DNA from 4 places in the Mesorhizobium sp. M0664 genome. Region 4 is predicted to be linked to each of the others. Evidence: predicted binding sites of a transcription regulator. Region 4 holds the regulator's gene; each other region holds the start of a gene.
The links. The regulator HrcA, encoded in region 4, represses chaperone genes, less so after heat shock. The targets are predictions, from matches to a motif close to GTTAGCACTCNCNNNNNGNGAGTGCTAAC.
Positions count from the first base shown of each region.

Region 1 (7,540 bases), on a different contig from region 4:
GCGACAAGCGAGTGCGGGCCGCCTTTGGCGGCGATCTTCTTGACCTCGTCGAAGGCCCAGTCGAGGTAGTAGTCGGGGCTCTTCTGCTCGCCGCGGTCGACGATTTCGGCCGGGTGTAATCTTGCCTGCAGCACCTGGCCTTCGGTCATGAAGCCGGAATCGACCAGGTTGGACAGCACCACATTGGCCCGCGCCCGGGCGGCGGGCAGGTTTATGTGCGGCGCATATTTGGTCGGCGCCTTGAACAGGCCGGCCAGCATCGCCGCCTCGGCAAGGTTCAGGTCCTTGACGCTCTTGCCGAAATAGAAATCGGCTGCCGCCTCGATGCCGAAGGTGCCGCCGCCCATATAGGCGCGGTCGAGGTAAAGTTGCAGGATTTCCTTCTTCGACAGATTGGCTTCGAGCCACAGCGACAGGAAGGCTTCCTTGATCTTGCGCTCGAATGTCCGCTCATTGGTCAGGAACAGGTTCTTGGCCAGCTGCTGGGTGATGCTCGAGCCGCCCTGGACGACGGAATTTGCCCGCACATTCTCGAATATGGCGCGCGACAGGCCGAGCACATCGATGCCGTAATGGTCGAAGAAACGGCGGTCTTCGGTCGCCAGCACCGCCTTGATGACATGGTCGGGCATCTCGTCGACCGGCACCGAATCGCGCTGGATGATGCCGCGCTGGCCGATCTCGTTGCCGTAGCGGTCGAGGAAGGTGACGGCGAAGTCGCCTTGCGTGCGCCAGTCGCCGGCGGTTATCTGGAAGGCCGGCAAGGCCAGCGCCAAAAGGACGACGATGCCGCCGGCACCGAGCGTAAAGCCTTCACTCAACAGTTCGATCAGGCCGCGGCGCCAGCCGTCGACACGGAAACGCCGCGAGAAGATGGTCGCCGCTTCCCAGAACTGGCGCGCCCTGAAGCCGATTTCGTAGACCGAGGAATCAATCCACGCATCCACCGCCAGCAGCCTTGCGGCGATCGGACCTCTTCTCTTGCGTGGTTCCAAAGGACTGGCCATTCCAGGATCCGGCTGCGGCGATGCCGCCAACTGAGAAACCGCATGCCGGCAATTTCACGGCGGCGCGCCGCTATGACTATTCGTCCATTTTGGCGCTGCCTACAAGGGCGATGAAGGTTCCGCGCTTGCGCGAGGTGCCGAGCATTGGCAGTCGTCACATGGGACGCTTGTCCGCGATCTTTTTCGGGTCGCGGCCTATCATGCCGGCGTTGGCTTTCCTGTGCTTGTCGGCAAGCCTGCGAATGCGATCGAAGCGGCTTTCCTCGGCCACTTCGATTTTCGCCGCTGCCTTTGGCTTCGGGACGAATGCGATCATTGATCGATCTCCTTGCCGATGGTGCGCGCCGGGGAAGATACCCCGGCGGCTGTCTTTCAGGCTTGTTTCCGGCAGTGGCTGGTCAATAGCCGATGCCGCCGGGCGAAGCAGCGGCTTCCTTCGCCGGAACGTCGGTGATCATGGCTTCCGCCGTGATCAGAAGCGCCGCAATGGAGCCCGCGTCCTGCAGCGCCGTCCGTACCACCTTCGCCGGGTCGACGATGCCGGCCTTGATCATGTCGACATAGACCTCGTTCTGGGCATCGAAGCCCTGATTGTGATCCTTGCCCTCGGCGAGCTTGCCGACGACGATCGAACCTTCGACGCCGGAATTCTCGGCGATCTGCCGGATTGGCGCTTCAAGGGCCCTGAGCACGATCGAGATGCCTGCCGTCACATCGGCATTGGCTCCGGTCAGCCCCTTCAGCACAGCCTTGGCGCGCAGCAACGCGACGCCGCCGCCGGGAACGATGCCTTCTTCGACGGCCGCGCGCGTGGCGTTCAGCGCATCGTCGATGCGGTCCTTCTTTTCCTTGACCTCGGATTCGGTCGCGCCGCCGACGCGGATGACGGCAACGCCGCCCGCCAGCTTGGCGAGACGTTCCTGCAGCTTCTCCTTGTCATAGTCGGACGTGGTTTCCTCGATCTGCCCCTTGATCTGCTGGACGCGCGCCTGGATGGTGGTCTTCTCGCCGGCGCCGTCGATGATCGTGGTGGTGTCCTTCTCGATCAGCACGCGCTTGGCGCGGCCGAGCATGTCTATGGTGATGTTCTCCAGCTTGATGCCGAGATCCTCGGAAATCATCTGTCCGGCGGTGAGCACGGCGATGTCTTCCAGCATCGCCTTGCGGCGGTCACCGAAGCCAGGCGCCTTGACGGCCGCTACCTTGAGTCCGCCGCGCAGCTTGTTGACGACCAGCGTTGCCAGCGCTTCGCCCTCGACGTCCTCGGAGATGATCAGCAGCGGCCTGCCGCTTTGCACCACGGCTTCGAGGATGGGCAGCAGTGCCTGCAGATTGCCGAGCTTCTTTTCGTGGATGAGGACGTAAGGGTCTTCCAGCTCGGCACGCATCTTCTCGGCATTGGTGACGAAATAGGGCGAGAGATAGCCGCGGTCGAACTGCATGCCTTCGACGACGTCGAGCTCCGTTTCGGCGGTCTTGGCCTCCTCGACTGTGATGACGCCGTCATTGCCGACCTTGTCCATCGCCTTGGCGATCATGGCGCCGACGCTGGTGTCGCCATTGGCGGCAATGGTGCCGACCTGCGCGATCTCTGCTGAGGACTTGACCTTCTTGGCGCGCGCCTGGATTTCCTTGACGACGGCGCTGACGGCAAGATCGATGCCGCGCTTGAGGTCCATCGGGTTCATGCCGGCGGCAACGAATTTGGCGCCCTCGCGCAGGATGGAAGCGGCAAGCACCGTGGCGGTGGTGGTGCCGTCGCCGGCAAGGTCGTTGGTCTTCGAGGCCACTTCGCGCACCATCTGCGCGCCCATGTTTTCGAACTTGTCGGAAAGCTCGATCTCCTTTGCCACGGCCACCCCGTCCTTGGTGACGCGCGGCGCGCCGTAGGCCTTGTCGATAATGACGTTGCGGCCTTTGGGGCCGAGCGTCACCTTGACGGCGTTGTTGAGGATTTCGACGCCGCGCAGCATGCGGTCACGCGCGTCGGTGGAGAATTTGATTTCCTTGGCAGACATGATCTTTTCCAGTTCGGTTGTCGTGGCAAGGCGCTTGCAGCGCCTGAATCAAAGCTCGGAGCGTCCTTTGCGCGCGCGCGGGAGGGCGCGCGGCCTTCCAATCAGGCGGCCTTCTTGGCAGCCACGGTCTTGTCGATGATGCCCGTCTCGCTTTTTTCGATGATGCCCATGATATCGGCCTCCTTCATGATCAGAAGGTCCTCGCCGTCTATCTTGACCTCGGTGCCGGACCATTTGCCGAACAGAATGAGGTCGCCGGCCTTGACGTCGAGCGGGATCAGCGCGCCGCTTTCGTCCCGCGCGCCCGGCCCGACAGCGATCACTTCGCCTTCCTGCGGTTTTTCTTTGGCATTGTCGGGGATGATGATGCCGCCCTTGGATTTGGTGTCGCTTTCGGCGCGCCGAATGACGACGCGATCGTGGAGTGGCCGGAATTTCATGGGGACTCTTTCTGGGGCCAGCTTAGGCGGCCGCCCCTCTCTATAGGCGCCCTGGCACTCGATTGATAGGAGCGCCAAAAAATATTCATAGGGCACATGAAATATTGAACGTATCATCTTGCCTGGTTATCCCCTGGTGTTCGGGCCTTGCCGAATATTAATGAAATTGAATTTCTATCTTTGAACACCTATTTTATGGTGAATTCACATTCACGACTTTCGCTGCAAGGGAGATTTTACCGATGGCCGAAGGCAATCAGAACATCATGGAAAAAGCTCAGGCCCGCTTCATGGAAAATCAAAAGAAGACGGCGGAGCGGAACAAAGCAACTGCCGAATATCTCTCGGAAGCCAAGGCGAGGAGCATCAAAACGGCAAGGCTGAGGGAATTGCGACTGGCCAAGGAAGAGGCGGACCGCGCGGCGGAAGCTCTGAATCCGGTCGCACCAAAGAAGAAGCGGGCGTCACGGGCAGTCAAGAAGGCCGTATCTGCATCGACGGAGGCGAAATCATGAGCCTGACATTTCCCAATCCCAGCCGCAGCTACGACGAGGCAAGCAAACGCATCCGCTTCGTCGGCCATGACGGGATGTTCCAGATTTCCTTCTCTGTCGCAACCGATGCCATCTCCAAGATGCAGCCGGGAACGGCGGCCTCAGAAGCTACCTACCTGGCAGCCTTCGACACGGCTTCCAACTCGATCCACGATGTCGCCAGGAATGCCTATGCCCGCACCCGCAGGAGCATATATGTGCTGACTGCGGCCGATTTTCGCTAGTCCGTCGCGATCCGTCCACAAGACGCTTTGTCAGGGCTTCCGGTCCGCCTTCGCTCGCCGCTTGACGTCGCGACCGTTCAGCCGGTCGACCATCGCGTCCGCATCGCGCGTGTTCAAACTGGCCGTGAGTTGCTGCTTGAGCTCGACCGGCTGGCCGGTGAAGACGTCGAAGACGGTCCAGCTGTGAGGATGTTCCATACGGAGCGCGTAGCGCTTTGCCATCTTGGGTCCTTTCGTTTCCGCCCAATCAATGAATGTCGCTCGATCAGGCCTGGGCGATGAAGAATACTGCCGCCACGACAAGCACCGTCCACAAAACGACGGACAGCTTCAGGGCCAGGCTACCGTACGCCGAGAGCACCTCCCGAGTGTGGTTGACCAGACTCTTGACGGTCATCGACATGGTCGACGCCGCAATCGCGACCGGCGGCGCCTTGGCCCCAAGCTTTCCGAAGACAGGCAGCAGCGACGGCTCGCGCACGAAAAACGACCTCGAATGTCTGGAAACCAGACATCGTCATAGCATCCTTTTTTCGAACTCCTGCATGCCAAATGACTTCGCGCAGGTTGGCATCACCCTCAAGGGTCCGTGGCGCGGACGGCCGGGGCGTCGCGCATTCCAGGAGCAGGGCTTATTGCCGAGATCATGAAGGTTCATAATCCGCATGAGACGCGCTGATTCGCGCTTTGGCGGGATGCCTTCATGCAACGCAGCTACGCAGCCGGGAGGTCGACGCGACGGACGAAGGGAAAGACGATGACCGCGCCGGCCGTCGAATTGCAGAAGGCCATATTCGAGGCAGTGAATGACGATCCCGATTTATCGGCGGCACTGGGCGACGCACGATTGTTCGACCGTGCGCCGGAAAATGTTGCGTTCCCCCACATGACCTTCGGCCGCACCAGCGTCTACGATTGGGCAACGGGAATGGAGAACGACGCAGAACAGTTGCTGACGTTGCATGTCTGGTCGAAATCAGAGGCCAGCAAGGAAACCAATGACATCATGGACCTTGTTAGCACCCGCCTGCGCGATACGGCTCTCTCGCTCGGCGAACATCGCCGCGCCTACCTCAAGCTCGAATTCGCCGAAGCCCGCTACGACGAGGACCTTTCGGCCCATCACGGGCTGCTGCGCTTCCGCGCCGTGATCAAGGACGAGGGCTGACCACCGGGCATTTTTTTACAATCCGGCAATTTTGTTCTTGCTTTGTGCCGGCAGCTATGCTACTACTTCGCCTATGGTGCTGATGGCGCCAGCGACCCGCCGCAGAGGCGGGTTTTTATTTCCGGTCGGTTCGCCTGAATCTGCCTTCGGTTGCCGGATCGATTATCGAAGTCGGGGCAAACCTGAAGCGATTGCCTTTCACTGCCAAACGATGCCCGGTTGTCGGCGAAGGATCGGAGGGCTAGGTTAAACTTGGCAATTTCGCGGGATGGGCGGCGAAATGGCAATCCGGTAATCTCGCGCTTCAGGGGTGTGGCGGGCATGCATTCGAGCGTTCACCGTTCATATCACGTTCAGCACCGGCGCGTTAGAACGCTGACCATGAAAACCCTTCGCTCCCACTTCCGGACCGCGGCACTGGCGCTGTCAGCCGCCGGTCTGCTTGCGTCGCAGGCGATGGCGATCCCCGTTGTCGTGCCCGAGCAGCCCCAACCGGTCGTCCTCGCCGCCTCCGACTGCTATGCGATCGGCCAGCAGGTGGCCGAGCAGAATGGCGGCACCTTGGCCAAGGCCTCGCAGTCGACACGCGGCGGCCAGCCCGTCTGCGTCATCGTCGTGCTGGTTCCGGGCAAGGAAGGGCAGCGTCCGCGTCGCTCGGAGATCGTCGTTCCGCTGAACTGAACCGTGCCGTTTCCCAGACTGCCGGAATCGGCCTATATCTGAACAGCTTCAACAGGCCTTCCGCATGCGCGTACTCGTCGTCGAAGATGACAAGGATCTCAACCGGCAGATCGGCGACGCGCTGGTCGATGCCGGCTATGTCGTCGACCGCGCTTTCGACGGCGAGGAAGGGCACTTTCTCGGCGACACCGAGCCCTACGATGCCGTGGTGCTCGACATCGGCCTGCCGCAGATGGACGGCATCAGCGTGGTCGAGCGATGGCGGCGCGGCGGCCGCAAGATGCCGGTGCTGATCCTGACGGCACGCGACCGCTGGAGCGACAAGGTTGCCGGCATCGACGCCGGCGCCGACGACTACGTCACCAAACCCTTCCACATCGAGGAAATCCTGGCCAGGGTGCGGGCCTTGATCCGGCGTGCTGCCGGGCACGCTTCGTCCGAACTGACCTGCGGGCCGCTCCGCCTCGACACCAAGGCCTCCAAGGCCGACGTCGACGGCGTGCCGCTGAAGCTGACCTCGCACGAATTTCGCTTGCTTGCCTATTTGATGCACCACATGGGCGAGGTGGTGTCCCGGACCGAGCTGGTCGAGCATCTCTACGACCAGGATTTCGACCGCGATTCCAACACGATCGAGGTCTTTGTCGGACGGCTTCGCAAGAAGATGGGCATCGACATGATCGAAACTGTTCGCGGCATGGGCTACCGCATGCGTAAGCCGGAGGCGTAACGCGGAACCGCTGCCTACAAAACCCGCCGTCTCGAACACGCCGTCGCTGCGGTCATGGCCGCGTTCGGTGGCGTTTCGCGTCATCGCCTTTTCCACGGTCTGGGCGATCCTCACTCTGGTCGTCATCTTCACCTTGATCACCACGCTCTATCGCCAGGCCAGCGAGCGCGGTTTCGACAGCCTGCTTTCGGCGCATCTGTTCAACCTGATCGGCTCGGTCGGCGTTTCTGAAAGCGGCCAATTGACCGGCGCCCCCGACCTTGGTGATTTGAGGTTCTCGGAACCGAATTCCGGCTGGTACTGGTCGGTCGAGCCTGCCTCGGAAGGCGTGCACGGCGATCTCCATTCGTCGTCGATGACCAAGGCGATCCCGTCGCCAAGCGTTGCCGAGGTGCCCTTCAATGCCAGCTTCCAGCGCAGCTATTCAGCGGACGGCATCGAAGGCGAGCAGTTGGAGGTGTTCGAGAGCGAGTTCGTGCTCGATGCGAAAAACCGCGCCGCGCGCTTCCGCGTCATGGGCAACCAGACCGAGCTCGAGCAGGAAATCGCCACCTTCCAGCGGCGCCTTTTGACCTATCTGTCGCTGTTCGGCGTCGGCATGATCGCCATCAATGCGATTGCCATCCTGCTCGGCCTGCAGCCGCTGCGCCGGGTCAGGAATGCGCTTGCCATGGTGCGCGAAGGAACCGCGCAGCGCCTAGATGGCCGTTTCCCGGCC
Region 1 covers NZ_JAMYPW010000017.1:17,940-25,479, forward strand. Annotated here, with positions in the region: gene NKI39_RS17100 (transglycosylase domain-containing protein) at 1-1,007, opposite strand, end outside; gene NKI39_RS17105 (hypothetical protein) at 1,162-1,323, opposite strand; gene groL (chaperonin GroEL) at 1,406-3,025, opposite strand; gene NKI39_RS17115 (co-chaperone GroES) at 3,127-3,465, opposite strand; gene NKI39_RS17120 (hypothetical protein) at 3,708-3,980, shown strand; gene NKI39_RS17125 (DUF1488 family protein) at 3,977-4,243, shown strand; gene NKI39_RS17130 (hypothetical protein) at 4,274-4,465, opposite strand; gene NKI39_RS17135 (hypothetical protein) at 4,509-4,724, opposite strand; gene NKI39_RS17140 (DUF3168 domain-containing protein) at 5,001-5,411, shown strand; gene NKI39_RS17145 (hypothetical protein) at 5,793-6,092, shown strand; gene NKI39_RS17150 (response regulator transcription factor) at 6,157-6,822, shown strand; gene NKI39_RS17155 (ATP-binding protein) at 6,833-7,540, shown strand, end outside.
Region 1: NKI39_RS17115 (co-chaperone GroES) is a predicted target of HrcA. The motif match lies at 3,516-3,544, and genes of this name have one in related genera.

Region 2 (7,540 bases), on a different contig from region 4:
TGCCGTCGCCTTCGAGACGCTGAAATATCTCGGCGTCGCCTACCTGCTCTACATGGCCTGGAACACGCTGAAGGAGAAGGGCGGCCTGAGCGTCGAAGAAAATGTCGCGCCGCGCTCGGCCGGCAAAGTGATCACTTCGGGCATCCTCATCAACATCCTCAACCCAAAACTGTCGATCTTCTTCTTTGCCTTCCTGCCGCAATTCGTCAGCACCACCGAACCGCATGCGCTGTCGAAGATGCTGGAACTCAGCAGCATCTTCATGCTGCTCACCTTCGTGGTCTTTGTCGGCTACGGCGTTTTCGCGGCGTCAATCCGCAGCCATGTCGTGTCGCGGCCAAAGGTGCTGACCTGGATGCGCCGTACCTTCGCCGGAGCCTTTGTCATGCTCGGCGCCAAACTGGCGCTGGCGGACCGGTAGACAGGAAGGTCGCGGGCAGCGCAAATCTATCCCTTCACATAGCCCATGGCCTCGACAATCTGCCCGTCCGCCACGCGCATCAGGTTGACGCCGCGTAGCGAATTGCCGTCGGCCATCCAGTAGCGCCAGCGGATCGTCGCCCGATCACCGGCGACGAAAGTTTCTTCAATGTCGAAGCGCGTGCCGGGTCCGGTTGCGATCGCCGACCACAGTTCGACGCAGGCGCCCTTGCCGATGCGGCGGGCGCCGTCCGGGGCCGGCGTGGTGTTCTCGATCACGCAATCTTCCGCCACCAGATCGTCGAGCGCCGACGGGTCGTGGCGCTGGAAGACGTCGTTGTAGCGCCGCATGATCTCGGCCGTTTCGGCGGAGCGTTTGGCGGCGGCGACGTCGATGACGAGTTCCTGTGTCATTGGATATTCCTTCCCTTCAGTGATCGGTAGCGGTTTCGATGAGGCGGGCCTTGAGCGTGATCACTGCGACGCCGGCCAGCGCCCGCGACACGAGGCAGCTCTCCTTGGCCGTCTGCGCCAGCCGCTCGAACTCCCCCGCCGCCAACCCGGCGACGCTTGCCTCGGTCTCCAGCTCGATGCGGGTCAGCGTCGGTCCGGCCGCGGTGGCGCCGAGATGCGCTTTGGCGATCGTGTGGATGCGTGCGGGAGTGTAACCTTCGCGGCCGAGGACGGTGCTCAGCGCCATCGAGAAGCAGCCGGCATGCGCCGCCCCAATCAATTCCTCGGGGTTGGTGCCGGGACCGTTCTCGAAACGCGACGGGAACGAGTAGGCGCCTTCGAAGACGCCGCTGCCGAGCTTCAGCCGGCCCGAACCTTCCTTCAACGATCCCTGCCATTGGGCCTTTGCTTCACGAATGGTCATTGTGTCTCTCCTTTGATTTGAGGGTCGATCAGATTTTGGGGCGGACCAGTCAGGCGCCGTTGACGACCACTTTCCCGAAGACGTCGCCTTGCTGGAAATAGCGGTAGGCGTCGTTGGCCTCGTCGAAGGCGAACACCTTGTCGATGACAGGCCTGAGGCGATGCACCGAGATGGCGCGCAGCATGGCTTCGAGATTGGTGCGATTGCCGACGAACAGGCGGCTGATGGTGGCGAGGCTGCGCTGGTAGACCGGGCCGGGGATCTGCACCGTCCCGCCTTTCGCATCCTGTACGGTGAGAAGCACGATGCGCCCGTAAAGCGCGCAGGCGATCATCGATTGCGCGAAGGTCGGCGGGCCGCCGGTCTCGACGACGAGGTCGATGCCGCCGGTCTGCTCGCGCACCGCAGCACCCCATTCCGGCATGTCGGCGGTCGAGACGACGAGGTCGGCGCCCAGCGCCCGCAGCCGGTCCAGCTTCTCGTTGCGCGAGCTGACTGCCACGACACGGCAGCCGAGCAGCTTGGCGAATTGCAGCGCAAATAGCGCGACGCCACCTGAACCGATGACAAGAACCCATTGGCCGGGCTTCGGCATTTCGGCCGCCGTCACGGCATTCCAGGCGGTCAGGCCGGCGCAGGTTAGTGTCGCCGCTTGATGCCAGTCGAGATGATCGGGAAGCCGCACCGCCCATTGCTCGTCGAGCACGGCGTATTCGGCCAGCATCCCGTCCAGCGTGCAGCCAAGCTGGTCGATCAGACCGGCATTGATGCGGCCATCGATCCAGCGCGCAAAATAACTGCCGGTGACGCGGTCGCCGACCGCAAAGCGGGTGACGGCCTCGCCGACCGCAACGACTTCGCCGGCACCATCGCTCAGCGGAACGACCCCTTGGCGCGGCGCCAGTGGATAGCTGCCGTTGAGGATCATCGTGTCGCGGCGGTTGAGCGAAGCGGCGCGGACACGCACGACGATCTCGTGCGGCTTCGGCGTCGGCTGCGCCTCGTCGCGCGTCACCAGGCACTTGGTCCCGCAGGTTCCTTCAAGACGATAACTGCGCATTTGCCTCTCGATATGTAGACTGATTTACATATTATGTAGACCGGTTGTCATATTCGAGGCAAGGCCTATAATGCTCACTCCTGACAGAGGTTGACATGGCGAACGACACCCGTACCCGCATACTCGAGACCACGGGGCGCCTGCTTCGGCAGCGCGGCTATCACGGCACTTCGCTCAACGACATATTGAGCGCCTCAGGCGCGCCGAGAGGCTCGCTCTATTTTCATTTTCCGGGCGGCAAGGACCAGCTGGTCATCGAGGTGACGCGCGACAGCGTCGAGGACGTCTCGAAAAGGCTGGGCGAGGCCCTTGCGGCCGAAAAGGACCCGGCGGTGGCCGTCCACCACATCTACCAGTCGGTCGCGCGCATGCTGGAAGACAATCGGTTCACGCTCGGTTGCCCGATCGCGCCCGTGGTCTTGGACTCGCCGATCGACATGCCGGAACTGGCCGAATTGTGCCGGTCCGCCTTCGAGCAATGGATAGGCTTGCTCAGGGCGGCCTTCGTCAGGGCAGGGGTGCCCGAGCGACGCGCGCACGCGCTGGCATTGCTGGTCGAATCATCGCTTGAAGGACTGATGGTGATCGCACGCGCCACCCACGACCGCGCCCCGGTGCTGGCGGTAGCCGATGAGGTCGCGGCGCTGATTGAGGGGGCATTGCCGGCCAAGAGTGCCGCTGCCGCGGTGCATTGACGTTTATGCCTTCATCGCATCGAAGGCGGCGCGGCGTTCCGCCAAAAGGGCCAAGGCTGCAGCTCGACGATTCATGTTCTGCGCCGCCGCGACGCCTGGAAGCAACGGCATGGTAGCCGAACAGACGCGTCCTGCGGGATACGCGCCTGCTTACTTGGGATCGGACGGCCTCTCAATTTCCGCCACATCAACGAAAAAGGGCGGCATCGCTGCCGCCCTTTCCGTAAGCTTGCGAGATTGGCTGGATTAGAAGTCCATGCCGCCCATGCCGCCCATGCCGCCGCCGCCCATGCCGCCAGGCATGCCGCCGCCAGCCGACTCCTTCTTCGGAGCCTCCGCGATCATGGCTTCGGTGGTGACCAGCAGGCCGGCGACCGAGGCCGCGTCCTGCAGGGCTGTGCGCACAACCTTGACCGGATCGACGATCCCCATGGCGATCATGTCGCCATATTCGCCGGTCTGGGCGTTGTAACCGAAGGTCGCGCCCTTGTTCTCAAGGATCTTGCCGGCAACGATCGATGCTTCCGCACCGGCGTTGGCCGCGATCTGACGGGCCGGAGCCTGCAGCGCGCGACGCACGATGCTGATGCCCGCGGTCTGGTCGGAGTTGGCGCCGGTTGCCTTGATGCTCAGCGAAGCGCGCAGCAGTGCGACGCCGCCGCCGGGAACGATGCCTTCTTCGACGGCCGCGCGGGTCGCGTTGAGGGCGTCATCGACGCGGTCCTTCTTTTCCTTGACTTCCACTTCGGTCGCACCGCCGACGCGGATGACGGCAACGCCGCCCGCCAGCTTGGCGAGACGTTCCTGCAGCTTCTCCTTGTCGTAGTCCGAGGTGGTCTCCTCGATCTGCTGCTTGATCTGGGCGACGCGGCCCTGGATCTCGGCCTTCTTGCCGGCGCCGTCGACGATGGTGGTGTTCTCCTTGGAGATCGACACCTTCTTGGCGCGGCCGAGCATGTTGAGGCCGACATTCTCGAGCTTGATGCCGAGGTCTTCGGAAATGACCTGGCCACCGGTGAGGATGGCGATGTCTTCCAGCATGGCCTTGCGGCGATCACCGAAGCCCGGCGCCTTGACGGCAGCGATCTTCAGGCCGCCACGCAGCTTGTTGACGACCAGCGTGGCCAGGGCCTCGCCTTCGACGTCCTCGGAGATGATGACCAGCGGCTTCGAAGTCTGCACGACAGCCTCGAGGATCGGCAGCATGGCTTGCAGGTTGGAGAGCTTCTTCTCGTGGAGCAGGATGTAGGCGTCTTCCAGATCCGCAACCATCTTTTCGGCGTTGGTGACGAAGTAGGGCGAGAGATAGCCGCGGTCGAACTGCATGCCTTCGACGACTTCGAGCTCGGTCTCGGCGGTCTTGGCTTCCTCGACCGTGATGACGCCCTCATTGCCGACCTTCTGCATCGCTTCCGCGATCATCGAGCCGACCGAAACGTCGCCATTGCCGGCGATGGTGCCGACCTGGGCAACCTCTTCCGAGGTCTTGATCTTCTTGGCGTTCTTGATCAGCGTTGCGACGACGTCGGCGACGGCGAGGTCGATGCCGCGCTTGAGGTCCATCGGGTTCATGCCGGCGGCAACCGCCTTGTGGCCTTCCTGGACGATCGACTGTGCCAGAACGGTCGCGGTCGTAGTGCCGTCGCCGGCGATGTCGTTGGTCTTCGAAGCAACTTCGCGAACCATCTGCGCGCCCATGTTCTCGAACTTGTCTTCAAGCTCGATTTCCTTGGCGACGGTGACGCCGTCCTTGGTGATGCGCGGTGCGCCGAACGACTTGTCGATGACGACGTTGCGGCCCTTGGGGCCGAGCGTGACCTTCACCGCGTCGGCGAGGATGTTGACGCCGCGCAGCATGCGCTCACGAGCGTCGCGGGAGAATTTTACGTCTTTGGCAGCCATTTTTAGCTCCTGGCAGGGGCTTGGATTGAGCCCGAAGATTTAAACGAGGGTGAGGCCGATATTCAGCCGATGATGCCCATGATGTCGGATTCCTTCATGATCAGAAGGTCTTCGCCATTGAGCTTGACTTCGGTGCCCGACCACTTGCCGAACAGGATGCGGTCGCCGGCCTTGACGTCCAGCGGGACGAGCTTGCCGGCTTCGTCGCGGGCGCCGGAACCGACGGCGATGATCTCGCCTTCCTGCGGCTTTTCCTTAGCCGTATCGGGGATGATGATCCCGCCCGCGGTCTTGGATTCGGATTCGACCCGACGAACGACCACGCGGTCATGAAGCGGGCGGAACTTCGACTTTGCCATTTTTTATTCCTCGATGAGAATGGTGAGAACAGTTCCTCCGTCCGGCGGCGCCGGACATGTGGTTAGCACTCATCTTGGGGGAGTGCTAACGTGGCGCTGAAATAGGCTGGCAACTCGCGCGAGTCAAGGCGCCCGGTGGGCATCATCAGGAACAATTGCTTCAAACGGATACTTGACCAAGTCAACTAAATCGCTGATCTTGCGGGGAGGAGGATGCCATGACCATTCATCATCACCCAGGCAAGGAACTGATCGACGCGGTGCGGGCCTTCAACCGCTTCTACACCCGCCAGATCGGGCTGCTCGACGAAGGGCTGCTGAAAAGCACCTTCTCGCTGACCGAGGCGCGGGTGCTCTATGAGCTGGCGCATCGCGATGGCCTGACCGCCACCGACCTTGCGCGCGATCTCGGCCTCGATGCCGGTTATCTCAGCCGGCTGCTGAAGAAGTTCGAGGAGCGTGATCTGGTCGAGCGCGCCACGATCGAGGCGGATGCGCGGCGCTCATCGATCGCGCTGACCAAGGCCGGGCGGCAGGCCTTCGCGCCGCTGAACCAGGGTTCGCACGACCAGGTCGCGGCATTGCTCGACCGACTTTCGGTTGCCGAACAGGACAGGCTGGTCAGGGCCATGCAGATGGTGCAGCGTCTGCTGGGCGGAAGCACCGAGCCCAAAATTCCCTATATGCTGCGGCCTCTGCAAATCGGCGACATCGGCTGGATTATCCATCGCCAGGGCCTGCTCTACGCGCAGGAATATGGCTGGGACGAAACCTATGAAGCGCTGGTCGCCGAAATCCTCGGCGCATTCGTCAAATCCTTCGATCCGAAATGGGAACGCAGCTGGATCGCCGAGCGGCAAGGCGAGGTCGTCGGCTCGGTCTTCGTCGTGCGCCAGTCGGACGCGGTGGCGAAGTTGCGCCTGCTCTATGTCGAGCCGTCGGCGCGCGGCCTCGGCATCGGCAAGCGGCTGGTCGAGGAATGTATCGGCTTTTGCCGCGCCACGGGTTACACGACACTGACGCTGTGGACCAACGGCGTGCTCGCCGCCGCTCGCCACATCTATGAGGCTGCGGGCTTTAAATTGACCAACGAGGAGCGCCACCATTCCTTCGGCAAGGATCTGGTCGGCCAGAACTGGAATTTGGAGCTGTAGCAGCGCCGCAGAATTTCGAGCATCGGCCCGGGGCGGTCGCTCAGGTCGCAGGCTTAATGTTTTGGTTCAAGCGAAAGAAATTGGTGGGATCATACTTGTTCTTTAGTGCGGCCAACCTCGGATAATTCTCGCCGTAAGCCGCCAGAACCCGATCAGTGCCCTCTTCGCCGAGATTATTCGCATAGACGCCGCCGGTCGAGAACGGTCTCATTGCATTCCACAGGTCGCGCGCCCATCGGATGTGCGTTTCGTCGTCAGACGGATTGTCCCAGATCGATATCGGGAAGCAATCGTAAAGTGCATCTCTGTTGGCGTAGGGCGTTCCGTCCATCGGTACTCGCGAGATGGCGCCGCCAACCTGCTGCAGGACCAGGGGACAGGAGCAATCCGGCGCTCAACTGGCGTGCCATACTCTCTCAGAGGTTGAATGATTTGCTGGCCTTCGTCGAGGGGGCCGATGTAGCACGCCGATATGCTGAAGAAGCGTTCGCCCGAGGGCGCCGTCACAAGCGCTGCATCCAGGCTCAGCTCATCTGGGGCGCCGCTCGAGAACCGCATCGCTTCGCGTTACAAGCGCCCGGCGTAATAAATTGCTAACTACGATCGCCCTGCACCGACTGCCATGCACACTCGCCGGCTTCTGGCACAATCCGGCTCCTTGAATTATGAGCACGCTTATTATATATGTCGCTCATGGTTTCCGACGGCATCGACAGATTGGGCTTTTTGATCCACGACGTACAGCGCCTGATGCGCAAGCGCTTCGAAGCGCGCGCCAGTGGTTTCGGCCTTTCTTCGGCGCAATGGCGGCTTCTGGTCCGCGTCGCCAAGGAGGCGGGTGTCGCGCAGGCGCGGCTTGCCGAGCTTCTCGAAATCGAGCCGATCAGCGTCTCGCGTCTTGTCGATCGCATGGAGGAGGGCGGCTGGATCGAGCGCCGTCCCGACGCAACCGACAGGCGAGTGCGCATGATTTTCCCGACCGCCAAGGCAAACGCGGCTTACACCCACGTCAAGAGCCTTGCCGGCGAGGTCTATGAGGAATCGCTCGTTGGCGTTTCGCCGGAAGATCGCCG
Region 2 covers NZ_JAMYPW010000007.1:75,995-83,534, reverse strand. Annotated here, with positions in the region: gene NKI39_RS11120 (LysE family translocator) at 1-421, shown strand, start outside; gene NKI39_RS11115 (nuclear transport factor 2 family protein) at 448-834, opposite strand; gene NKI39_RS11110 (OsmC family protein) at 851-1,297, opposite strand; gene NKI39_RS11105 (zinc-dependent alcohol dehydrogenase family protein) at 1,347-2,357, opposite strand; gene NKI39_RS11100 (TetR/AcrR family transcriptional regulator) at 2,453-3,052, shown strand; gene groL (chaperonin GroEL) at 3,299-4,954, opposite strand; gene groES (co-chaperone GroES) at 5,017-5,313, opposite strand; gene NKI39_RS11085 (bifunctional helix-turn-helix transcriptional regulator/GNAT family N-acetyltransferase) at 5,532-6,467, shown strand; gene NKI39_RS11080 (BBE domain-containing protein) at 6,508-6,798, opposite strand; gene NKI39_RS11075 (MarR family winged helix-turn-helix transcriptional regulator) at 7,161-7,540, shown strand, end outside.
Region 2: groES (co-chaperone GroES) is a predicted target of HrcA. The motif match lies at 5,375-5,403, and genes of this name have one in related genera.

Region 3 (7,540 bases), on a different contig from region 4:
GAGCCGGCGATCCCTGAAATCGTCCTGACAGAGGGAGCCTATCTCCACGCGGCCGACGGCTCCCGCATCTTGGACGCGATTTCCTCCTGGTGGGTCGTCACCCATGGCCATCGCCATCCCCGCATCATGAAGGCCATCGAGACGACCGCGTCGAGCCTTGACCAGATCATCTTCGCAGGCTTCACGCACGAGCCGGCCGAACAGTTGGCCAGGGCGCTTGTCAGTCTCACTCCTTCCGGACTCGACTGGGTGTTCTATTCCGACAGCGGCTCGACCTCCGTCGAAGTCGCGCTGAAGATGGCGCTCGGCTATTTCCGCAACATCGGCGCGCCGCGTTCGCGCATCATCGTCATGGAGCATAGCTATCATGGCGACACCATCGGCACGATGAGCGTCGGCGCCCGCGGCGTGTTTAACGCCGCCTACGAACCCTTGCTGTTCGAGGTCGACACCATTCCCTTCCCGACCGCCGGGCGCGAGCAGGAAACACTGGATCGGTTCGAGGCCGTCAGCCGCGACCAGCGCGCCGCCGCCCTGATTGTCGAGCCGCTGGTGCTTGGCGCCGGCGGCATGCTGATGTATCCGGCCTGGGTTGTCACCGAATTGAAGAAGATCGCCGAGACCTCCGGCACGCTGCTGATCGCCGATGAGGTGATGACCGGCTGGGGCCGCACCGGGAGCATGTTCGCCTGCGAGCAGGCATCGATTTCTCCAGATATCCTGTGCACCTCCAAAGGCTTGACCGGCGGCACCATCCCGCTGGCGGCCACGCTTGCCACCGATGCGATCTTCCAGGCTCATTATTCAGCGGATCGCAAGAAGACGTTTTTCCACTCGAGTTCCTACACGGCCAATCCGATTGCCTGCGCGGCAGCACTCGCCAATGTCGAGATCTGGCGTGACGAGCCGGTGGCCGAGCGGATCGCGGCCTTGAGCGAGAGACAGGCCGCCGGGTTTCGACGCTTTCGCGACAATGCCAACTTCACCGACAGCCGCGCGATCGGCACGATCCTGGCTCTCGACCTGCGCGCCGGCTCTGCCGGCTATCTGGCCGAGATCGGACCTAAGCTGCGGGCCTTTTTCCTCGAGCGCGGCCTGCTTGTGCGCCCGCTCGGCAATGTCCTTTATCTCCTGCCGCCCTATTGCATCACCGGCGAGGAACTGGACGGGCTCTATGACGCCATCGAGGAGGCCGGCGAACGCTTCGGTTCGAAGCCATGACCAGGTCGTCGCGCATTCTCGGGTTTGGCCATCATGCGCCTGGGCGCAAAGTGGAGAATGCCGAGATCGAGAACAATCTCGGGCTCGAACCTGGCTGGATCGAGCGGCGCACCGGAATTCGCTCGCGATTCTGGGCAACGGATGAAGATACGCTGTCTGGTCTTGCCACGCAGGCTGGCGACATGGCGCTGGCGAACGCCGGCATTGCGCGCCACGACATCGGTCTGCTGCTGCTTGCCACCTCGACGCCCGATCACCTCCTGCCGCCCAGCGCGCCCCTGGTCGCACATCGGCTGGGGCTCGGCCGCGCCGGCGCTGTCGATCTGACCGGCGCCTGCGCCGGCTTCATCTATGCGCTGATGTTTGCGGACGGATTTACCCGCCTGCACGGCAAAGCGAGCCTTGTTATCGCCGCCAATATCCTCAGCCGCCGCATCAATCCCTCTGAGCGCGCCAGCGCCGTGCTGTTTGCCGATGCCGCCGGCGCCGTCGTGATCGGTCCGTGCGAGGATACTGGTCGGGGGATTCTCGGTGCCTCCGTGGATTCGGACGGCTCGCGATACGGCCTGATCCAGATTCCCGCAGGAGGAAGCAACATCCCGTTCCACGGTGACCTCGACCTCGCGCAAACCCGAATGACGATGACCGACGGCCGCGAAGTGTTCGCAAAGGCCGTCGAGATGATGACCGATTGCTCGATAAGCGCGCTAGCCGCTGCCGGAGTGCGACCACAGGATGTCGACCGGTTCGTGCCGCATCAGGCCAATGCTCGCATTTTCGATGCTGTCGGGAGTAACCTCGGCATAGCGGATCAAGCAATTGTCAAGACGATTGCCGAATACGGCAACTCTTCGGCCGCGACGATCCCGCTCTCACTGTCGCTCGCCAATCAAGCGGAGCCGTTTCGGCCGGGCAAGAAAATACTCCTGGCGGCGGCAGGTGCGGGACTCAGCGGCGGGGCGCTCGTCGTCGGGATTTAGCCCAGCGAAGCTGCTCAACATCAGGACTGACTTTGTGAGATGAATAGGACAACGGGACCAATGCGAAAAATAGTCGCCGGCAAGCTGCACGGCATCCACGTCACCGAAGCAAACCTCAACTACCACGGTTCGATAACGCTCGACCCTGACCACTGCGAAGAAGCCGGGATCCTGCCAATGGATTCGTGGAGACATGGAGCAAGACTTCCGGCGCGCGAATCTCGACCTATGTCATCCTCGGCGAGCGCGGCTCTCGATGCTGCATCCTCAACGGCGCGGCCGCCCGGACCTGCCAGCCCACTCCATCCATCTGGACGAAGCGCGCATTCCTCTCTGAAGCCGCGGATCGTTACGTTCGTCATCAACAATGTCGTTGGCTTCTCGCCGATGGCAATGCGCTGACGCGGACGGCGTTGACGACTACATCGGCAGGGGCGCTTCAGCAGAACTTTCGCCGGTTGATTGAGCAGCAGGAACTGGTGGAGGAGACCGGCGAAAGTGCTTTTGACACCGGGGGTCGGCCGGCGAAGCTTTATCGCTTCCGCCACCATGTCCTCGACGAAACGGCGGTCGCCCGGACAAAATTGCCGCTGGCGCGGGCTTGACATCCTTTATACTCAACGTAGAAATATACCCTTATAATCAATTCGATTATAACGAGAAATTCATTCGCACCGTCCGAACCCACGGTCTCGCTCGGGAAGCCCGTATGAGTGGATCGAAGTGATCTTGGAAATGAAACGCCCGAGGACGGGCTTTCAACCTTTGTCGTGAAGGAGGTGCCGCGCGAGTGGGCCAATGCCTTGCGGCAACGGTGAAGGATGTATACCGCCAGTAAACGCATGCGTCAAAGTCGCCATCGAATGTACAGTTCGTCTAAATGTGCGATACGTTCGATTTGTGCAAGTAACACTTGGAGAAGTGTCGCATAAAAGAAACGTTTTAATTACATAAAGCAGGCAAGCTAAACTTTAAACTTGCACAAATGAGCGTAGGGCGCCCTGTTTCAGGGCGCCTTTTTTAAGGATTATCATTAGACTCTCTCCCGGGGGGAACTGTGGGTGAAGAAACAACGCATCGTCCTGCTGGCAGCTGTTTTGGCGTCTGCCTTTGGCTTTTTTTTGCTGATCCTGATCCTGCAGATGGTCAGTTTTTTGGTTGACTAGGCACGCGCAAGCGGGATGGATCGCGCAGAGACACGCGGAAGTTTTTTCGCCAGCGAAACCCCGACGACCTGATGGGGAGTCGCGCCGGCAGGGTGGGAGCCACGTCCAGTGCCACCGACCATGCGAGATGCCGATTGTTGGCGCGTCTGTCAGTTCGCGCGGCCATATTCATTCTGGTGCCGATCTGTTGCCTTTTCTGCTTTCCCATGCGTTTTAGGCCGAGCCAATTTGTGAAGCGGGCGGTCAATGGATCTGCGCCTCGCGATTGCCTGCCGTTGCCTTTTGATCTGGGCGGCATAATCCGAGAGCGAACGCTGCAACCGCGGTTCGAATTGCGCGAAGTTGAACCGGACTTCATCCGCCGTCAGGAACTGGTGGGTTGCGCCGGGAAAGCCGGCGACCATCACAAGGTCGCCTTCCTTGACGCCTGCACAGGCCATGGGTAGCCAACTCTTCGGCCGGTAAGGCACATTGTCGCGCGCATATGGCCGGGAGGAACCATCAGGAGCGACATAGGCGCGATAAAAGCCGAAGTCGCCTGTGTGGCGCGGCCACATCCAATTGTCCGTTTCGCCGCCGAAGTTACCGATGCCGAGCGCGGGCGCATAGACAAGGCGCACGTCCTCGATTTCGAGCTTCTGCTGGAGATAGTAGGAGGCGCCGCCATAATAGGCCCCTACGTCGCAGCGGCGATTGGGCTGTCCTTCACATGCGGCGATCAGGGCCTTGCGGTTCGTGGCGAGCCGCTCATAGCGGGCAAACCCATTCAGCTTGTCCGAGACGCCCTTGAGTATTTCGGCGGTCACATCCCGCATGTCCTCGATCACATGGATTCGGCTGCCTGGCGCCGCGGGCAATTCTTCACCCAGGGCTCTTCGCCAGAAAGCCGTCTGTGAGATAGTCCTGGCCCTCTTTGCTGTGGTATTGGATGGATTCGAACACGCAGTGATGATTGGTTGCGACCAGCCCTTGTGCACTGACGAACGAGGCGGAGCATCCGCCCAGTGATACGATCGCGTTGAGCGGGTCAGCGTCCAGACGGCCGCATGGCCGCGCCCACTTCCGCAGTCTGGCCCGGCATCCACATACCTTCGTCCGCCGACGTAGCCGTGACCGTCCAGAGCAAGGCGATGGCAGTTGCTTTGGCCAAACATTTCAAATTCGAGTTCATGCTGACTGTCGCTCTCATCTTGCCTCCTGTTCTCCGCAGATTGGATTGGTGACTATCGGGATGGCCGGAGTCCTGGCGCCCGCGCGGCGGCCAACACCGTAAACACCGAGTGGACCCGTTAACCGCAAGAGTCCTGATGGCGTTCACCTCTCATATTTGTCGCGCGCAACGTTTGCGGATCATCCGCTGCACCAATCGTGCCAAATGAATAAAGCCTTCAGTTACAAATGGTGAGCCGCCCCATCCATGTCCGATCTCCGACGTCTTTCACGTAAAGGGCTCGGTGCTTCCACGCTCGTTTGCTCTTCGCCCGTCCCTCTTCCGTCTTGACTAGCAGGAGCCTACGGCCTATCTCACTGCCGCGTTAGCACTCGCTTCTGGTGAGTGCTAACCACGCTCCGGCAACGGAGAACCGTTCAACATCCGCACCAGGGAAATCCAAAAATGGCAAAGTCGAATTTCCGGCCGCTGCATGACCGCGTGGTCGTTCGCCGCGTCGAGTCCGAAGCGAAGACCGCCGGCGGGATCATCATCCCCGATACGGCGAAGGAAAAGCCGCAGGAAGGCGAGATCATCGCCATCGGTTCCGGCGCCCGTGACGAGGTCGGCAAGCTCGTCCCGCTGGACGTCAAGGCCGGCGACCGCATCCTGTTCGGCAAGTGGTCGGGCACCGAAGTCAAGCTCAATGGCGAAGACCTTCTGATCATGAAGGAAGCGGACATCATGGGCGTCATCGGCTGACACGCCGCCGCCTTTCATCCGCACCATCCAATCTGAATTTCGGGCGAAATGCTCAGGAGTAAAAAATGGCTGCCAAAGACGTAAAATTCTCCCGTGACGCTCGTGAGCGCATGCTGCGCGGCGTCAACATCCTCGCCGACGCGGTGAAGGTCACGCTGGGCCCCAAGGGCCGCAACGTCGTCATCGACAAGTCGTTCGGCGCACCGCGCATCACCAAGGACGGCGTCACCGTCGCCAAGGAAATCGAGCTTGAGGACAAGTTCGAAAACATGGGCGCGCAGATGGTCCGCGAAGTTGCTTCGAAGACCAACGACATCGCCGGCGACGGCACCACCACCGCGACCGTTCTGGCACAGTCGATCGTCCAGGAAGGCCACAAGGCGGTTGCCGCCGGCATGAACCCGATGGACCTCAAGCGCGGCATCGACCTCGCCGTCGCCGACGTCGTCGCGACGCTGATCAAGAACGCCAAGAAGATCAAGACCTCGGAAGAGGTTGCCCAGGTCGGCACCATCGCCGGCAATGGCGATGTTTCGGTCGGCTCGATGATCGCGGAAGCGATGCAGAAGGTCGGCAATGAGGGCGTCATCACCGTCGAGGAAGCCAAGACCGCCGAGACCGAGCTTGAAGTCGTTGAAGGCATGCAGTTCGACCGCGGCTATCTCTCGCCCTACTTCGTCACCAACGCCGAGAAGATGGTTGCGGATCTGGAAGACGCCTACATCCTGCTCCACGAGAAGAAGCTCTCCAACCTGCAGGCCATGCTGCCGATCCTCGAGGCTGTCGTGCAGACCTCGAAGCCGCTGGTCATCATCTCGGAAGACGTCGAAGGCGAGGCCCTGGCCACGCTGGTCGTCAATAAGCTGCGTGGCGGCCTGAAGATCGCTGCCGTCAAGGCGCCGGGCTTCGGTGATCGCCGCAAGGCCATGCTGGAAGACATCGCCATTCTCACCGGTGGCCAGGTCATCTCCGAAGACCTCGGCATCAAGCTCGAGAATGTCGGCCTCAACATGCTCGGCCGCGCCAAGAAGGTGTCGATCTCCAAGGAGAACACCACCATCGTCGACGGCGCCGGCAAGAAGGAAGAAATCCAGGGCCGCGTCGCCCAGATCAAGCAGCAGATCGAGGAGACCACCTCGGACTACGACAAGGAGAAGCTGCAGGAACGTCTCGCCAAGCTGGCGGGCGGCGTTGCCGTCATCCGCGTCGGCGGTGCGACCGAGATCGAAGTCAAGGAAAAGAAGGACCGCGTCGATGACGCCCTCAACGCGACCCGCGCGGCCGTCGAAGAAGGCATCGTTCCCGGCGGCGGCGTCGCCCTGCTGCGCGCTTCGCTGGCCATCACCGTCACTGGCGCCAACTCCGACCAGACCGCCGGCATCAGCATCGTGCGTCGCGCGCTGCAGGCTCCGGCCCGTCAGATCGCGGCCAACGCCGGTGCGGAAGCATCGATCGTTGCCGGCAAGATCCTTGAGAACAAGGGCGCGACCTTCGGCTACAACGCCCAGACCGGCGAATATGGCGACATGATCGCCTTTGGTATCGTCGATCCGGTCAAGGTTGTGCGCACGGCTCTGCAGGACGCGGCCTCGGTCGCCGGCCTGCTGGTCACCACCGAAGCCATGATTGCGGAGGCTCCGAAGAAGGAGTCGGCTGGCGGCGGCATGCCGGCTGGTATGCCCGGCGGTGGCATGGGCGGCATGGGCGGTATGGATTTCTAATCCAGCCCCCTGTCAACCTACAGCGGAAAGGGCGGCAGCAATGCCGCCCTTTTTTGTGTGCCGAGCATGATCGACAGCTTTAGACGTGCAAGTCCTCTACCCAGCCTGATGGCGGCGAAGCGCAACGGCGTCGTCGTGAGACGGGGTCTGGCCGTGTCCTTTCGTTCAGCCGCTGGTCGAAACTCGTGCTGCCTTCCGCCGTGCCGTCGATCTTTACAGGGCTGAAGGCCTTGCCAACGGCTGGCAGACCCTGGTTGCGGTAGAACTCATCGCATCGTTCGAAAGGCTCCGATACCTGATCGCCTATGGTCGTCAGCTCTTTCAATTGGAACTCGTTCTTTCGGCCATGATCGTGGTCGGCCTGACCGGATTGGGACCCACGGCCTGCTCACGCTTGCCTAAAACCATCTGCAACGCTGGCGTCCGGAGACCCAGATGAGCCTGATCACGATTACAGGTCGGGATAGGCTGTCGCACGGCACTTCCATCGCACCGCCGCCCTTCCGCTTCATCGGCCGACATCTGCGGCCGCTTGCGGAG
Region 3 covers NZ_JAMYPW010000049.1:23,504-31,043, reverse strand. Annotated here, with positions in the region: gene NKI39_RS28700 (adenosylmethionine--8-amino-7-oxononanoate transaminase) at 1-1,221, shown strand, start outside; gene bioZ (3-oxopimeloyl-[acyl-carrier-protein] synthase BioZ) at 1,218-2,201, shown strand; partial or broken gene NKI39_RS28690 (aspartate 1-decarboxylase) at 2,262-2,570, shown strand; partial or broken gene NKI39_RS34360 (NrtR DNA-binding winged helix domain-containing protein) at 2,600-2,806, shown strand; gene NKI39_RS28685 (S46 family peptidase) at 3,517-4,344, opposite strand; gene NKI39_RS28680 (S46 family peptidase) at 4,229-4,504, opposite strand; gene groES (co-chaperone GroES) at 4,983-5,279, shown strand; gene groL (chaperonin GroEL) at 5,345-7,000, shown strand; gene NKI39_RS28665 (hypothetical protein) at 7,436-7,540, shown strand, end outside.
Region 3: groES (co-chaperone GroES) is a predicted target of HrcA. The motif match lies at 4,902-4,930, and genes of this name have one in related genera.

Region 4 (7,540 bases):
TGATCTCGGGAGGAGCAGGATGGACAGCCTGACGATACAGGACGTTTTCGAACCCTACTATGCCGGCCGCAAACGCTTCGCCGCACCATGCGACAAGAGCCGGCCTGCCGAAGCCGCAGATGGCAGAGCCAAGAAGCCGCTTGCACGCCAGCGATCGGCAGAGAGCAAGCCCGCAAACGAAACCGACCGCACGATGGAGCACTGACCGGACGATGCCCAATCGCTTCGACATTTTCATCACCCGCCTCGAAACAAAAAGCGCCCGCGATGGCGCAGCGTCACATTCCACAGACGACCAGCACCATGCCTCACGCGACAAAAGCGAGATCAAGCCGGTCCGTTCCGGAGAGACCAGCGAAAAAGATCGCGCCAAACACCGCCACAAGCACGAGGCTTGACCCCGCAAACCTTAGCGATCGGTCGAGACAGTTCTCGCAGCGCGGTTGCGCATGCTCCGCGATGTATCGTTCAACCCAGATACTTCGAGACACGCGCCTCCAGCAGGCCCACCAGAGCCGGGTCCATGAATGCATAGTCGTCGGGAATATCGAGGCAGATTACCCGAGCCTTTTTCAGGCTTGTCTTGAATTTCTGCTGCAGTTTGGCGCGGTGCGTTTTTTCCATCACGAAGATGATGTCGGCCCAGGCGACGAGTTCATGCGTCAACGGAATGTCGGCATCGTGATTAGTGCCGGCCGAAGCGACCTCGATGTCCCGCCGCTTGGAAAACACCTGCTCCGCCGTCGGGCTGCGCAAGCGATTCTGGCTGCGGATGAAGAGAACGTTCTTCAACGTGCTATCTGGCCAAATCCGCCACGACCGCATCGAGCACGATCATGCCGGCCGGCGTGGCGCGCAGGCGCGCATTGCCGATCGGCGCCACCAGGCCTTCGTCCTGCAGTACCGACAGCCGTGCCGTCGACAGGCCGCGCCCTGAAAATGCCTCGTAGCGGGAAAGGTCGATGCCTTCCGCCAGCCTCAGCCCCATCAGCAGGAACTCGTCGGCCTCTTCCGACCGCGTCAGGATCTCGCCGCCGGTAACGCCATGGCCCTTGGCCTCGACCAGATTGGCCCAAGTCTCCGGCATTTTCTCGGCGATCGTCACCACGCGCCGGCCATTTTCGACGAACCGGCCATGCGCGCCGGGACCGACGCCGACATATTCGCCATAACGCCAGTAGGTGAGATTGTGCCGGCTTTCGGCGCCGGGCCTGGCATGGTTGGAAATCTCGTAGGCCGGCAGTCCGCGCGCGGCGGTGATCTCCTGTGTCAACGCGTAGAGATCGGCGGCAAGCTCATTGTCTGGAATGATGAACTTCCTTGCCGCATGCAGCGCATGGAACGGCGTGCCTTCCTCGATGGTCAGCTGATAGAGCGACAGATGGTCTGCGGCGTGGCCGATCGCCTGCTCGAGCTCCGCCTGCCACGCTTCCGGCGTCTGACCGGGCCGCGCGTAGATCAGGTCGAACGACAGCCGTGGGAATATCTCGCGCGCCAGGCCGATCGCATGCAGGGCCTCATCGACATTGTGCAAACGGCCGAGGAAGCGCAGATCCTTGTCGTGCAGCGCCTGCACGCCAAGCGATACCCGGTTGACGCCGGCCGCGCGATAGCCGCGAAAGCGCTCGGCCTCGACGGAGGAGGGATTGGCCTCCAGTGTCACCTCGATGCCATCAGGCACCGTCCAGTTCTTCGCCACTGCATCCAGCACCGCCGCCACGGTCTGCGGTTTCATCAGCGATGGCGTGCCGCCGCCAAGAAAGATACTGGTCACCTCGCGCGGCCCGGTGCGGCCGCGCATCGTCGCCAGCTCGGTCTCGAAGGCGCGGGCAAAACGCTCCTGGTCGACCGGCTGGTGGCGGACATGGCTGTTGAAGTCGCAATACGGGCATTTGGCCGCGCAGAACGGCCAGTGGACGTAGACGCCGAAACCAGGCCTGCGGTCGAGCAGCATGGTCATACGGCGGCCAATCGGGCTTGCGCGAATTTCTGGAAGGCGCGGGCACGGTGCGACAATGCGGTTGGCTGGCCGGGCTTCCAGCCATGCTTGTCCTTCGCGCTCATCTCGCCGAAGGTCTTCTCGAACCCATCGGGCAAGAACACCGGATCGTAGCCGAAGCCGAGCTCGCCGCGCGGCGGCCATACCAGCGTGCCCTCGACCTCACCGCGAAAATATTCCGCCTGGCCATCGGGGAAGGCCAGGCAGATGACCGCGACAAAGCGGCCCTTGCGCTGGGCAGGCGTGATCGCGCCAACTTCTTGCAAGGCCACTTCCGTGCGCTGCATGGCCATGCCGAAGTCGCGGGAGCCGTCCGGCGTCTCAGCCCAGTTGGCGGTGTAGACGCCGGGTGCGCCGTCGAGCGCATCGACACACAGGCCGGAATCGTCCGACAGCGCCGGCAATCCAGTGGCCTTGGCGGCGGCCAAGGCTTTTATGAGGGCGTTCTCCTCGAAAGTGGTGCCGGTCTCGTCCGGTTCCGGCAGGCCGTATTCCTTTGCGGACTTCGCTTCAATGCCGAATGGCGCCATCAGATCGGCGAATTCTCGCAATTTGCCGGCGTTGTGGCTTGCGACGATGATCTTATGCCCATCAAGCGAATGAATAGTTGGCGAATGCATCAGATGCCCCAAATTCGTGGCTCGGCGAATTCGATCGAATTGCCGGAGGGATCGCGAATATAGATCGAGCGGCCGCCTTGCGGCCACTCGAACTCGCTTTCGATGGCGATTTTCTTCGCCTCAAGATGCGCTTTCCAGCGTGGGATTTCATCCGCGCTTGCGGCGAAGCAAAGATGGCCCTGGCCGACCGCGCCATGCGGCGGCACGGGCAGCTTGGCGTCGGCCCGCGGCGGCACTTTGGTGGCCTCGGCATTGAAGATAAGCAGCACGCCGTCGCCGCAGCGGAAGAAGAGATGCCTGCCATCGACCTTACCGAGCAGATCGAGCCCGAGCACGCCCGAATAGAACCGTTCCGCGGCAGCAAGGTCGGTCACGTAGAGTGCTGATTCCAGGATTGCGGAAGGAGTCACAGGATCGCCAATCTCATCAATATTGGACCGCAGCTAAGCCACCGCCATTTGCTGCAAGCTGACCAGGCGCTGAATGCCTTTCTTGGCGAGCCCCATCAGCGCCGCGAACTGCTCTTCCGAGAACGGCTCGCCCTCGGCCGTGCCTTGGATCTCGACGATGCCGCCCTTGCCGGTCATGACGAAATTGGCGTCGGTGCCGGCCGAGGAATCCTCGATGTAGTCGAGGTCGATGACCGGCTGGCCATCATGGATTCCGCAGGAGATTGCCGCAACGTGATCCTTCAGCACCTTGCTCAGGCTCGCCATCTGGCGGGCTTCCATCCAGCGCAGGCAGTCGTAGAGCGCCACCCAGCCGCCGGTGATCGAAGCGGTGCGCGTGCCGCCGTCGGCCTGGATCACGTCGCAGTCGACGGTGATCTGCTGCTCGCCGAGCGCCTGCAGATTGACCACGGCGCGCAGGGAGCGGCCGATCAGCCGCTGGATTTCCAGCGTGCGGCCGCCTTGTTTGCCGGACGAAGCCTCGCGGCGCATGCGCTCGCCGGTCGAACGCGGCAGCATGCCGTATTCCGCCGTCACCCAGCCCTTGCCGGAGTTGCGCATCCAGCCCGGCACCTTTTCCTCCAGGCTGGCCGTACACAGCACATGCGTGTCGCCGAACTTCACCAGGCACGAGCCTTCCGCATGCTTGGAGACGCCGCGCTCGAAGGAGATGGGGCGCATTTCGTCGAATTGGCGTTTGGAAGGGCGCATTCAGGCTTCTTTCTTTCTTCGGAATCTTGGCCGGGGAATCTTGGCCGGCTTGTAGCCGCACGGGGCGTGACGCGCAAAGGAAAATGGACCGGTTGCGCCGACACCGCGGAAGTCTATATCTTCGGGGCGGAGGTTTTGGCTCGAAATGACAAAGGCAGTCGATCCCGGTTTGCAGTCGCACGTGCTCCCCTCGCACGCGCTGCAATCGCCCGCGCTTCAATCGCTCGACATGCGTTCGCGCGACATCTTCCGGCGCATCGTCGATTCCTATTTGAGGGATGGCGAGCCGGTCGGTTCGCGCAGCCTGTCGCGCATCCTGCCGTCGTCGCTGTCGCCGGCCACCATCCGCAACGTGATGAGCGACCTTGAGCATCTCGGCCTGATCTATGCGCCGCACATTTCGGCTGGCCGGCTGCCGACCCAGGCAGGCCTGCGCTTCTTCGTCGATGCTTTCATGGAACTTGGTGACCTCTCCGACGAGGAGCGCCGCACCATCGAGGCCCAGGTGCGCGCCTCCGGCTCGGGCGCGACGCTGGAGCATATGCTGACCGAGGCCAGCCAGATGCTGTCCGGCATGTCGCGCGGCGCCGGCCTCGTGCTCGCCGCCAAGAATGAGGCGGCGCTTAAGCACATCGAATTCATCCAGCTCGAGCCGACCAAGGCGCTGGCCGTGCTGGTCTCGCAGAACGGCGACGTCGAAAATCGCGTCATCGATCTGCCCGCCGGCATCACCATCTCGCAATTGCACGAAGCCTCTAACTTCCTCAACGCCCATATCCGCGGTCGCACCCTGGCCGAGGCGCGGGTCGAGATCGCCCGCATCAAGGAAGAGACCAGGGCGGCCCTCGACACGCTGTCGCAGGATCTGGTCGAGAAGGGCCTGGCGGTCTGGGCAGGCGCTGAAAGCGGCGTGCCTGGGCGGCTTATCGTGCGCGGTCGCGCCAATCTCCTGGAAAACGTCACTGCCCAGGCCGACATAGAATTGCTGCGGCATCTGTTTGAGGATCTGGAGACGCAGGATGGGCTGATCCAGCTTCTCGACCTCGCCGAGGCAGGCCCAGGCGTGCGCATATTCATCGGTTCGGAAAACAAGCTGTTTTCGCTGTCTGGCTCCTCGCTGGTGGTGGCACCCTATCGCGACAAGGACGCGCGTGTCGTCGGTGCGCTCGGCGTCATCGGGCCGACGCGGCTGAATTATGCGCGCATAGTACCGATGGTCGACTATACGGCGCAGCTGATTTCGCGCATGCTGAGCTAGGAGCCGCCGCGGCCTGCCGCAAGGAGGAGAAAAGAATGGCGCTGGAATCGTTCAAGGCCCAGATCAGTCTGCTGCTCGAAGAAATGATCAACCAGCCAGAGGATCAGCACGAGGTACAAGAGCAGTTGCGCGAGAAGCTGCAAGAGATGCGGGCGATGGGTTTACCGCTGCCGGCCGATCTGGTCGCGCTGGAAAAGCGCCTCGACGACGACTTTTACGCCTCTGGCAACTGAACGGGTTCGGCTTCAAATCCTCGTGTGCTGGACGGCCGCTTGGAACGATCAATACCTGATGCCGTTTGCCCCTGTTCGAGGCGAATCCCGGAGGACGTTGATGATCCGATCTGGCGGCTTTGCGGCCTTGGCCGCTGCCCTCCTTGTTGCGACACCGGCAGCCGCCCAGCAGGCGGATCAGAATGTGCTCAAAGGCGAAGCCGCGTTTGGCGATTGGCACGCCGACAGGCCTGGCGTCCGACGCCTGATTGGGCCGCGAGACATGCCGGCAGCCGACCCCGCCCAATCCGCTTCGAACGGCGCCGGCGTGGCGGAACGGCCCGAAAGCGCCAAGCCAGAATTGCCGTCGGGCTTTTCGGCTGAAATGATCGCATCCGGCATCGTCAATCCACGTGTCGTGCGCGTCGCTCCGAATGGCGACCTGTTTGTTGCCAACAGCCATGCCGACCAAATACGCGTCTATCGTCTCGCCGAGGGCAGCGCCAGGCCCATCGAGAAAGCGATCTTCGCCAAGGGGCTCAATTATCCCTACGGCATCGCCTTCTATCCGCCAGGAGACAAACCGCAATGGGTTTATGTCGCGAACAGCGACAGCATCGTCCGCTTCCCCTATCGCGATGGCGACCTGAAGACATCCGGCAAACCAGAAACCATTGTCGCCAAAATCCCGTCGGGTGGTCACACGACCCGCGACATCGCCTTCTCGCAGGACGGCAAAACGCTTTATTTGTCGGTTGGCTCCGCCTCGAACGTCGCCGAGGATATAGGCAAGGAGCCGGATAGCGGCCTCGACGCCTGGGCCAAATCAAAGCCGCTCGGGGCGGCCTGGGGCTCCGAGGACGGCCGTGCCGATGTGCTCGCCTTTGACCCGGATGGGAAAAATCCGCGAACTGTCGCCACCGGCCTGCGCAACTGTACGGGCATGACCGTGCAGCCCGCCACCGGCGCATTGTGGTGCGTCGTCAATGAGCGCGACGAACTCGGCGACAATGTGCCGTTCGAATTTGCAACGGCGGTCAAGGACGGCGGATTCTATGGTTGGCCTTGGTACTACATCGGCAATAACGAGGATCCGCGCCATCAGGGCGAGCGGCCAGACCTCGCCGGCAAGGCCACTGTCCCCGATGTATTGATGCAGGCGCATTCGGCGCCGATGAATATAGCCTTCTACGACGGCAAGAACTTCCCGGCGGATTATCAGGGTGACGCCTTCGTCGCCATGCATGGTTCGTGGAACCGTGGCGCCAGGACCGGTTACAAGCTGGTGAGGCTCAAATTCAGGGATGGCAAGCCGACAGGCGAATATGAGGACTTCATGACCGGCTTCGTCATCTCGAACGACGCCGTCTGGGGCCGCCCGGTCGGTGTCGCGATGGCCAAGGACGGCTCCCTGATCGTCACAGAGGACGGTAACGGCACCATCTGGCGCGTTACCTACGAAGACGGCCGCTCCTGAACGGCGGTGTCGCCTGCTGCGCTGGCGCAATCGAATCCGGCCCGAGGGAATTCACCCAACTTCAACATTGTGCGACAAGCGCCAATCATGACACTCACCGGGTTCCTCGCCTATAGTGCTGCCCTCGGCATCGCCGCGGCCATCCCCGGCCCAGGCGTCACCGCGCTTGTTGCGCGTGCTCTGGGTTCCGGCTTCCACTCGTCGCTGGCCATGTCGTTCGGGCTGATGCTCGGCGACCTGACCTATCTCACTGCCGTGGTGCTCGGCCTGGCTTTCGTCGCACAGACTTTCGGCATGGTCTTCCTGGCCATCAAATGGCTGGGCGTCGCCTACCTCGCCTTTCTTGGCTGGCGTTTCTGGACGAGCGGCATCACGCCCGAAACGGTGGAGGCGAAGAAAGGCAAGGGCGGCTTGGCATCCAGCTTTGTAGTCGGCCTTGCCGTCACGCTCGGCAATCCGAAGACGATGATCTTCTATCTTGCCATCACCCCGACCATCGTCGATCTGAAGACGATCACGCTGGCCGATTACGGTATCCTCGTCGCGCTCACCATCGTCGTCCTGCTCGTCGTGCTGGTGCCCTATCTGGCGCTGGCGGCCAAGGCGCGCTGGTTCCTGAAGTCGCCGCGGGCGCTGAGGGCACTCAACCGCACCGCCGCCGGCTTTATGGTCGGCGCGGCGGCGGCAATTGCCGCCCGCCAATAGATCTCTTTCGCCAATCCGCCCAACGATTGCCACGCCTTGCAAAGGCGGGGGTACTCAGCACGAACTTCACTCGGATATTTTTCGATCGACAGCCTATCTTGCGCGGTGG
Region 4 covers NZ_JAMYPW010000069.1:14,257-21,796, reverse strand. Annotated here, with positions in the region: gene NKI39_RS32420 (hypothetical protein) at 20-205, shown strand; gene NKI39_RS32415 (low molecular weight protein tyrosine phosphatase family protein) at 469-792, opposite strand; gene hemW (radical SAM family heme chaperone HemW) at 797-1,960, opposite strand; gene rdgB (RdgB/HAM1 family non-canonical purine NTP pyrophosphatase) at 1,957-2,604, opposite strand; gene NKI39_RS32400 (VOC family protein) at 2,619-3,029, opposite strand; gene rph (ribonuclease PH) at 3,063-3,779, opposite strand; gene hrcA (heat-inducible transcriptional repressor HrcA) at 3,925-5,037, shown strand; gene NKI39_RS32385 (hypothetical protein) at 5,073-5,270, shown strand; gene NKI39_RS32380 (PQQ-dependent sugar dehydrogenase) at 5,371-6,726, shown strand; gene NKI39_RS32375 (LysE family translocator) at 6,814-7,431, shown strand.